One region of the Paenibacillus sp. 01T424 genome, then DNA from elsewhere that is predicted to be linked to it. Evidence: a T-box and tRNA genes for the amino acid it is inferred to sense, from the RefSeq annotation. Region 1 holds a T-box; the other holds one or more tRNA genes.
What was found. The T-box of region 1 lies ahead of metG (methionine--tRNA ligase). A T-box ahead of a tRNA ligase gene usually reads a tRNA of that ligase, here a tRNA-Met.
Positions count from the first base shown of each region.

Region 1 (4,211 bases):
CTGGCCATCATGACAATATTTACGGAAGCGTTGCAGAGCAAACAGACTGGGTTAAAGCCTATTTAGCAATGGAAGTAGAGCATAAGCCAGGAACCTATTACCGTTACAGTACACATTCTACCTATATGTTGTCTGCTATCCTTGAGAGAGTAACAGGTCAAAAGCTAACCGAATATTTAATGCCTCGTTTGTTTATGCCTCTAGGCATTTCATCCGCTTCTTGGGAAAACTGTCCGCTTGGCGTCGTTGCTGGGGGAATGGGACTAAGTATTCCTACTGAAGGGATTGCTAAGTTTGGGCAAATGCTGCTAAACAAAGGGATATATAATGGTCATCGAATCGTTTCAGAAGAATACATTTCACTCGCCACCAGTGTGCAAAGCGATACATCGCGAGACGAAGAGCGCATCGATTTTTCCCAAGGTTATGGGTATCAATTTTTTCTATGTCGTGATGGCTGCTTTATGGGGAATGGCGGGTATGGGCAGTTATGTTTTGTGTCGCCCAAACATCAGGTTGTCATTGCGGCAACATCGAGCTTCTCTTCCATGAAACAGCTTCAAATCATGCTAGATTTAGTGTATGAACATATCCTCCTGCAAATAGACACGGATATCCTCTTTGAAGATGGTGAACAAAAAACAGATTTAGATCAGCATTTCTTGAAAATGGCTAATCCGTTCATACCAGCATTAAGTGAGCCTAGTCCTATTCGCTTAGATGATCTTCGTTTTTCATTCATGGATAATAATCAAGGACTCACTGAGCTTCATTTTGCAGCAAGTGGGAACGAATTTCAGTTTAAGTTATTTTTTGGCGAACAGAGTGTGAAGACGTATCCATTTAACTTCAGCACCATAAACCATCCAATTGATCATTTTGTGAAAGATTTGGAGACACATGATCAGGAAGTGGTTACAAATGCTTGTTGGATAGACAGCAACCAACTATCTCTTACTTTGATCTACAAAGAAACCCCGTATGTGATAACCTATTTCGTTCGCTTTTATGATCATAAAATAGAACTTAAATGTACCCATAACGTTTCATTTGGATTTGAAGCGTACGAATTAACTGGTGTGCAGGTTTAGTATCGTGACAGCATAGTTATGCGCTTTAGCGTACATTCAGAGAGGATGCCAAGCGGCGTCCTTTTTTTATACATACAGGAGTCCAATTTTTTTTAATCTACCGCACGAAACGGGACTTAGCGACCAATATCATATATTACACAATGTGAGGTGAGTTCTTTTGCCTGTAGAAATCAATCGTCGTATTGAGCAAGTATTAGGAGGCAATCTAGAAGCGTTTTCCGATATTTATAACGAGACCATTGATATGGTTTACCGTACCCTATTCTTGCTAACCGAAAACAAAAATGATGTGGATGATCTTATTCAGGACGTTTACGTCGAACTGTACAGGAGCCTTCGGAATTTTGACGGTACGAGACCTTTTCAGCCTTGGCTTTACGGTATCACGATTAGACAACATCAAGCCTACAAACGAAAAAAGTGGAGGCAATTTCGCAATCATGCACATGAGCTTAATAACTACTCATAAACACTCGAAAATGATTTTTCTGACTCTGTGATAGAAAAGCTGTCCAGCCACAGCATATTGGATGATATGGATTGTCTTTCATATAAGCTGAAGCAAGTGGTAGTGCTGCACTATTTAAATGATTTAACACAGGAAGAGGTTGCAGAAATCGTTCGAATTCCAGTCGGAACGGTGAAATCCAGACTACACTACGCATTAAAACAACTAAGGGATAAGAGAAGGAGAGATATCCATGTTTAATAGTGCAGATGAGTTGAAACGCATGTTGATGGAAAAGGCAAATCATATTCATCCGCCAGCGGGATTGAAGCAAAAGGTGCTTGAAGAAATCATGCTCGTTAAAAAAAAAGGTAACGGATGATAACGGAATTAACATCCAATATGAGGTAAGGGCATTCGAGGTTTCGAAAATGTGGGTATGTGCAATCGCGGATAGTTTGATGGAGATACAATAAAGCGAGTTAGGAATAAGGAGATGTGGGCAGTAACATAATCACCTTGACTTGAAATATCATATTGAGTATAATTCCAATAAATTGAATATTCTAACAAAAGCTATGATGAGAAAGAGTACCAAGGCGATGTCTTTTTACAGAGAGCCCCGGTTGCTGAAAAGGGGTAAAGAATAACTTTGGGAATATGGTCTCTGAGCTGCGCATCGAAACCTCATATGGTTGTAGGCTGCGCCGGAACCCGCACCCGTTACTGTGCTAGGGTATACATGCATAAGCATCGTACCTGAAGAGGTTAATGTCGCGAGGCATTAATAAAATTGGGTGGTACCGCGTGAGCACAGCTCTCGTCCCTTTGGGATGAGGGCTTTTTTGTTTGTCAAAAAAAGGAGGAGTTATGATGACAAATGTGTTTATTGGCGGTGCTTGGCCCTATGCGAACGGTTCATTGCATTTGGGAAGATTGGCGAGTGTATTGCCAGGGGATGTGTTGGCACGTTATTACCGCGCAAAAGGAAATAAGGTGTTGTACGTATCTGGAAGTGACTGCCACGGTACGCCTGTTGCGGTGCAAGCGATTCAGGAGGGTGTTTCTCCGGGAGATATTGCAGATCGATTTCATCAGGAATTTGCCGAATGTTTTAAACAGCTTGGGTTTACGTATGATTTGTATACTCGAACAGACCAGCCATTTCATCACCAAGTCGTTCAACAGTTATTTTTGGCACTTTTAGAAAAAGGACATTTATATAAAAAAACAATCCAACAAACGTATTGTGAAACAGATCAACGATTTTTGCCGGATCGATATGTTGAAGGGATTTGCCCTGTTTGCAGTAACCGTGCGAGAGGCGATCAATGTGATTTTTGTTCAACCTTGCTTGACCCAGCCGACCTGACAGACAAGACATGCAAGCTTTGCGGGAATCCTCCAATTGAGCGGCCAACGGAACATTATTATCTTGCACTCTCTTCCTTCCAAGCTGAATTGACTAAGTATGCAAAAAAAACAAAAGGTTGGAAAGAAAATGCAGTACAATTAACGCAAAGATATCTTGCAGAGGGGCTTCAAGATCGAGCGGCGACAAGGGACTTAGATTGGGGCGTGGAGGTTCCGGTTGCAGGGTTCGAGGATAAAAAAATTTACGTCTGGATTGAAGCAGTGAGCGGATATTTATCGGCAAGCAAGCAATGGGCTGCAGAAACAGGCGGCAGCTGGGAGGCTTTCTGGAAGGACGGAAATGAGGAAATAACCGCTTATTATGTACACGGTAAAGACAATATCCCTTTTCATACACTAATATGGCCGGCAGTACTGATTGGTGCCGAGGAATATCATTTGCCTGATCGAATCATCTCTTGTGAATACATGACGCTGGAAGGGAAAAAGTTTTCGACAAGCAATAATTGGGCGGTTTGGGTGCCGGACATTTTGAAGCGCTATGAGCCAGACTCTATTCGTTATTTTCTGATCGCAAACGGTCCAGAGAAACGGGATACTGATTTCTCTTGGCGAGAATTTATTTATAGTCACAATGGAGAATTGCTTGGTGCATTTGGCAATCTAGTCAATCGTACGCTAGCGTTTATAAATAAATCTTTTGAAGGAAACGTTCCTGAAAGCAAGCAGAACGCGGAATGGATGAAAGCCATTGCTTCTTTATATGTTGAGTCAGGTGCATGCATTGAAGAAGGACGACTAAAGGAAGCGATTGAGTTAATTTTTGCTACTATTCGCAGAGCAAACAAATATTTTGATGAACAAAAGCCATGGATTCAGATTAAAGAAAATCGAGAGGCTTGTGCTTTTACTATAAACACTTGCGTGCAAATTATAGCGAATCTGTCTCAATTGTTGAGCCCGTTTATTCCTTTCTCATGCGAGAAAATAAGAAGGTTTCTGACTCTTCCTGAGCCTAGCTGGGAGCTCATTAGTGTAGCTGCTAACCAAAAAATTCAAGGTTTAGAGCTGTTGTTTGAGCGTATTGACGTTGGTTGCATTGAGGAAGAAACAAATGCGCTAAAGATTCAATCCAAAAGGGAGTGAGCCTATGAATAAGAGAATTATCGTCACTGGCGGAGCCATTATTAAAGATGAAGCTGGAAGAATATTATTACAGAGAAGATCAGACTACGGAGATTGGGGTCTGCCTGGCGGCGGAATGGAAGCGGGAGAGAAAATTGAAGAAACAATGA
Region 1 covers NZ_JBFTPZ010000031.1:68,091-72,301, forward strand. Annotated here, with positions in the region: gene AC1DPK_RS22515 (serine hydrolase domain-containing protein) at 1-1,091, shown strand, start outside; gene AC1DPK_RS22520 (sigma factor) at 1,252-1,563, shown strand; gene AC1DPK_RS22525 (sigma-70 family RNA polymerase sigma factor) at 1,591-1,803, shown strand; gene AC1DPK_RS22530 (hypothetical protein) at 1,796-1,924, shown strand; T-box leader at 2,112-2,373, shown strand; gene metG (methionine--tRNA ligase) at 2,416-4,062, shown strand; gene AC1DPK_RS22540 (NUDIX domain-containing protein) at 4,067-4,211, shown strand, end outside.

Region 2 (4,211 bases), on a different contig from region 1:
GAAGCCTATGTCGTGGTAGATCGCGTTGGACGTTTACAAGTGCCTAAGGAATATTTATCTGCTCTTAATATTAAAGACAAAGCAACGATGGAATTTGACGGCGAGCGGATTATTATTACTCCGCCTAAATCACTAGGGGGTTAAAATCAAATGAATAATAAAAGATTGTCAGGCAAGCGAATTCGCAAATTTACTTTAGTATCGTTAACACTTACCTTGCTTATTGGCCTGCTAGCAGCGTGCAGCAGCGGCTCAGACAGCTCTACAGAAAAACGGGTTTTACGTATTGGCGTGCTTTATGGCGGTGCGGATAATGAGCCGTATTTCCGTCAGCAATACACGGATATGTATGAAATGTCTCATCCTAACATTGAGTTCCAAATCGTAGGCGCAATCAACTATGATGATCAACGCTTTGAACAGCAAGATCCTGCAAAGCCAACAAAGCAGCCAGATCCGTATGYAAAAATGAAAGAAATGCTAACTGGATCAAATCCAGTCGATGTTGTTGTTCTGGATTACAATATGCTTCGTCGGATGACACAAGACAACTTGCTGCAACCGCTGGATCCGCTAATAGCACAAGATAAATTCGACTTGTCGGATTATGTTCCAACTGTTGTTGAAGGCATTAAAGCTGCTGGTGACGGCGGATTGTATGCATTGACGCCAACTTTTAACTCTTCTGCACTATACTACAACAAAAAAATGTTTACTGAAGCTGGTGTAACTCCTCCGACAAACAAAATGGAGTGGACTGAAGTTCTTAACCTAGCACGTCAAGTGGCTAAAGGTGAAGGCGTGGACCGTAAATTTGGATTCTCCTTCAATCGTTGGTCCAACGACGGCTTTAGCAATGCGCAGTCTTATAGCCAAGCATTGCAGCTAAAAATGTGGGATGACAAAGGCGAGAAAATGCTCGTCAATAGCGATCAGTGGGAAAATGTATGGAGCACTGTTGCATCGCTGTATCAAGAAGAAGTTATTCCAACACAAGAATTTATGAATAAAATGTATGAGAAGCAAAACGCGGAAGGTGGCAATGACCCATTCTATGGTGATTTGTTCATCAAAGGCAAAATTGCGATGACGATCGGTGATTATGGTTATATCAATGAGCTTAAGAGAGCTTCGGACAACGCATCGAAAATTAAAGATTTTGAAGCTGTTGATTGGGACGTTGTGACAGTTCCCGTTTCTCCAAGCGATCCTGAAGTAGGCAGCAGTATTTCATTGAGCCAGTTGATGGGTATTAACAACAAAGCTCAAAACGATAAAGACGCTTGGGATTTCATCAAGTTCTCCAACAGCAAGGAATGGGCTAAGCTGAAATCGAGAAGTCTTTATGAAATGGTTGCACGTAAGGAATTTTTGACGCCAATCGGCGGTTTGCAGTACAACATTGACGCATTTACTTCACTTAAACCAATGCCAGCTGTAGATACGGACAAAATCTTCCGTGAGAAACCAGGTGCATGGGAAGCTCAACAACCTGGCTATGAATTGTTCCAGGCCGTAATCGAGAAGAAAAAATCGGCTCGTGAAGCACTAGCTGAGTGGGAAACACGTGGAAACGCGGTTTTGGAAAAAATTAAAAACAATCCAACTGGAGAAGGCAACGGCGGCGGAGTCGAAATTATGCCAATGCCAAGATAATTTGAAATAAGGAAAAAGCCCGTAATCGACCTCTGCGTCGTTTGCGGGCTTTTTCCTTAATATTTGTCTAACCTCGTAATAGAAAGGACTGGTAAGCGGTCCAAGAGCCGTTCTCGGTCTGATACATCAGATGTATGCGATCAATTCTCGAAGTAAGATCAATGGACTGCATGCGCAGATTTCCGAATAAATCATGCAGCTCATCAGCTGAGATTTCTTGCCCTATCGTGACATGTGGCGTGTAAACATATTTAGGCTCGACAATGGCCAGCGGACCGCTGCATACGCTCTCCTGGAGCTTCTGCATGGAAACGGTGTCTTCAAGCGCTAAATAGAGCACATGACTTACAGGGAAAAAAGTAGATACACGGTTCAAATGGATAGAGAAAGCAGGCAGCTTAGATGTGGTTTGCTCTAAATGAGCGACTGCTAGCTGCAATTCATCGTCTGACCAATCTTCTGCGTATCGTACTGTCAAATGAGCAGGCACAGCTGTGTAATGCGGATCATGGCGTCTTCGCCAGCTATTAGCGAAGTCCTGTACATGCTTTTCGGGGAAAACAACAATTCCATATAACATGGTCTTCAGCTCCTTCGAAATGACCTATTTTGAGTATACCCCATTTGCATGTATGATCCCAATTTTGGGGTATTCTAATGTATACAGCCTTTATTGGAGTGATAAGCATCAGCTTCTCCAATAAGATAGTGGAGGGATGACATGAGATGGGTATATTGGGTTCGCCTATATGAAACCAAATTTCAAGCGGGTTGTTTGGTTAGGAGAATGGAGAATGACGGTTGGATGTATGGCTATGAAACTCCGCATGAGGTAGAGGTATTTCGATCCCGAAAAGGGCGATACGGCGTGAGGTTTATACCATAAAAAATAAAAAGAAAATAAATTAGAATATTTTGCTTGACTTAAAACACACCTATATAGTATATTATTTTATGTCGCCAATTCAACTGGCTTTGCTCAAATGGATATACGTCGCGGGGTGGAGCAGCCCGGTAGCTCGTCGGGCTCATAACCCGAAGGCCGCAGGTTCAAATCCTGCCCCCGCAACCAACCTTTCGATGAATACGTTGAAATATACGTTTTTCGAGGGCCCTTAGCTCAGTTGGTTAGAGCGGTCGGCTCATAACCGATTGGTCGGGGGTTCGAGTCCCTCAGGGCCCACCATAAGCAAAACCTTTACAACATGCCGGGGTGGCGGAACTGGCAGACGCACAGGACTTAAAATCCTGCGATGGGTGACCATCGTACGGGTTCGATTCCCGTCCTCGGCATACCTCGAAGACATTGACGAGTCAATGGTTTTCACGAAGTACATAAGATGTACGAACGATAAAAGAACCTCCTTTATAGAATCTGACTTGTCAGTTCTAAACAAAGGAGGTTTTTTTATCGTTAGGTACTTAATATCTAGCAATTTAATTTAATATGTTAATTTCTAAAGCTGTTAAGTAAATTAGAGGCTGGCAGTAATTAATTTATAGCAGCTTGTCTCGCAGCATTATGGGCTAACCTATGGAGGGTATTGTTTTTCTTGTGCTTGCTTATGTATTTTATTTGTATGTGAACGCTGGGATACATATTATTTAAATGATGTAGAACTGCCAATATTTCATCTCTAGCATCTTTATGATGTGAATGAGAAAAATAATCTTTTGATAAAATGTTTGCGATTTGACTGCAATCAGTATAGATAATAGCGAATTTCGGCTCATACTCCGTCAGCGCACTTGCAAGTATTTCAAGACTGTAACGAACAGCAAGCAATTCACCGTAATTGGAACCTTCAATATGTTCCATCATAATTTTTTTGGCGGTAACGCGTATTGTTCTATTGAAGACAAAGCAACAAGCTGCTCCATGATTATTTTGCGCAACGAAACCGGAGTAATCACAATACAAACAAATCATACTCTTGTTCATAATGTTTTGTCTTAAACGGGGATTGGCATATGCTCTTTTTATTAGCAATTCTGTTGTAGTATCCACAAAATCTATCCTCCAGATTATATTCCTTCTTTCATTATTTTAATCATCGTCAAAAAAGAGATGGGCTAGTCTTCAAATGGAAAATCCTCGAAATATTTTTTACTTTAAGGATAGGCGAATGGATTAAGGTATACATCGGAGCTGATAAGCGTAAGTTTTAATAGGAATGTGTCTGAATAAGGAAGTAACATTAATGATGTAATACTGGAGGGGACTCGGCATGAAAGCAGGTTTTTGGATTCGATTAGGAGCTTCATTGCTGGATGGCATTATTATTGGCATTCCGTTAGCCATTATTTCATTATTATTTACAGGAGGATATGAAGGGAGAGATTATTTTACAGATGTGGTCTCATTCCTTTACTCGTTACTGGTTCCGGTATTTTGGAGCGGCTATACCATTGGGAAAAGGATATGCGGCGTACAGATTAGAAAGCTGGATGGCTCACCTCCAGGTATAGGTACCATGTTATTGCGTAATGTTGTCGGTGGACTCGTTTATGGATTAACATTAGGTATTGCTGTGATCGTCAGCGCCTTTATGGTC
Region 2 covers NZ_JBFTPZ010000008.1:97,919-102,129, forward strand. Annotated here, with positions in the region: gene AC1DPK_RS09270 (ABC transporter ATP-binding protein) at 1-144, shown strand, start outside; gene AC1DPK_RS09275 (ABC transporter substrate-binding protein) at 151-1,656, shown strand; gene AC1DPK_RS09280 (2'-5' RNA ligase family protein) at 1,724-2,236, opposite strand; tRNA gene AC1DPK_RS09285 (tRNA-Met) at 2,652-2,728, shown strand; tRNA gene AC1DPK_RS09290 (tRNA-Ile) at 2,766-2,842, shown strand; tRNA gene AC1DPK_RS09295 (tRNA-Leu) at 2,864-2,949, shown strand; gene AC1DPK_RS09300 (RNase H family protein) at 3,149-3,664, opposite strand; gene AC1DPK_RS09305 (RDD family protein) at 3,885-4,211, shown strand, end outside.
Region 2: it has a tRNA-Met gene. The T-box ahead of metG (methionine--tRNA ligase) is inferred to sense a tRNA for this amino acid. The anticodon was not compared.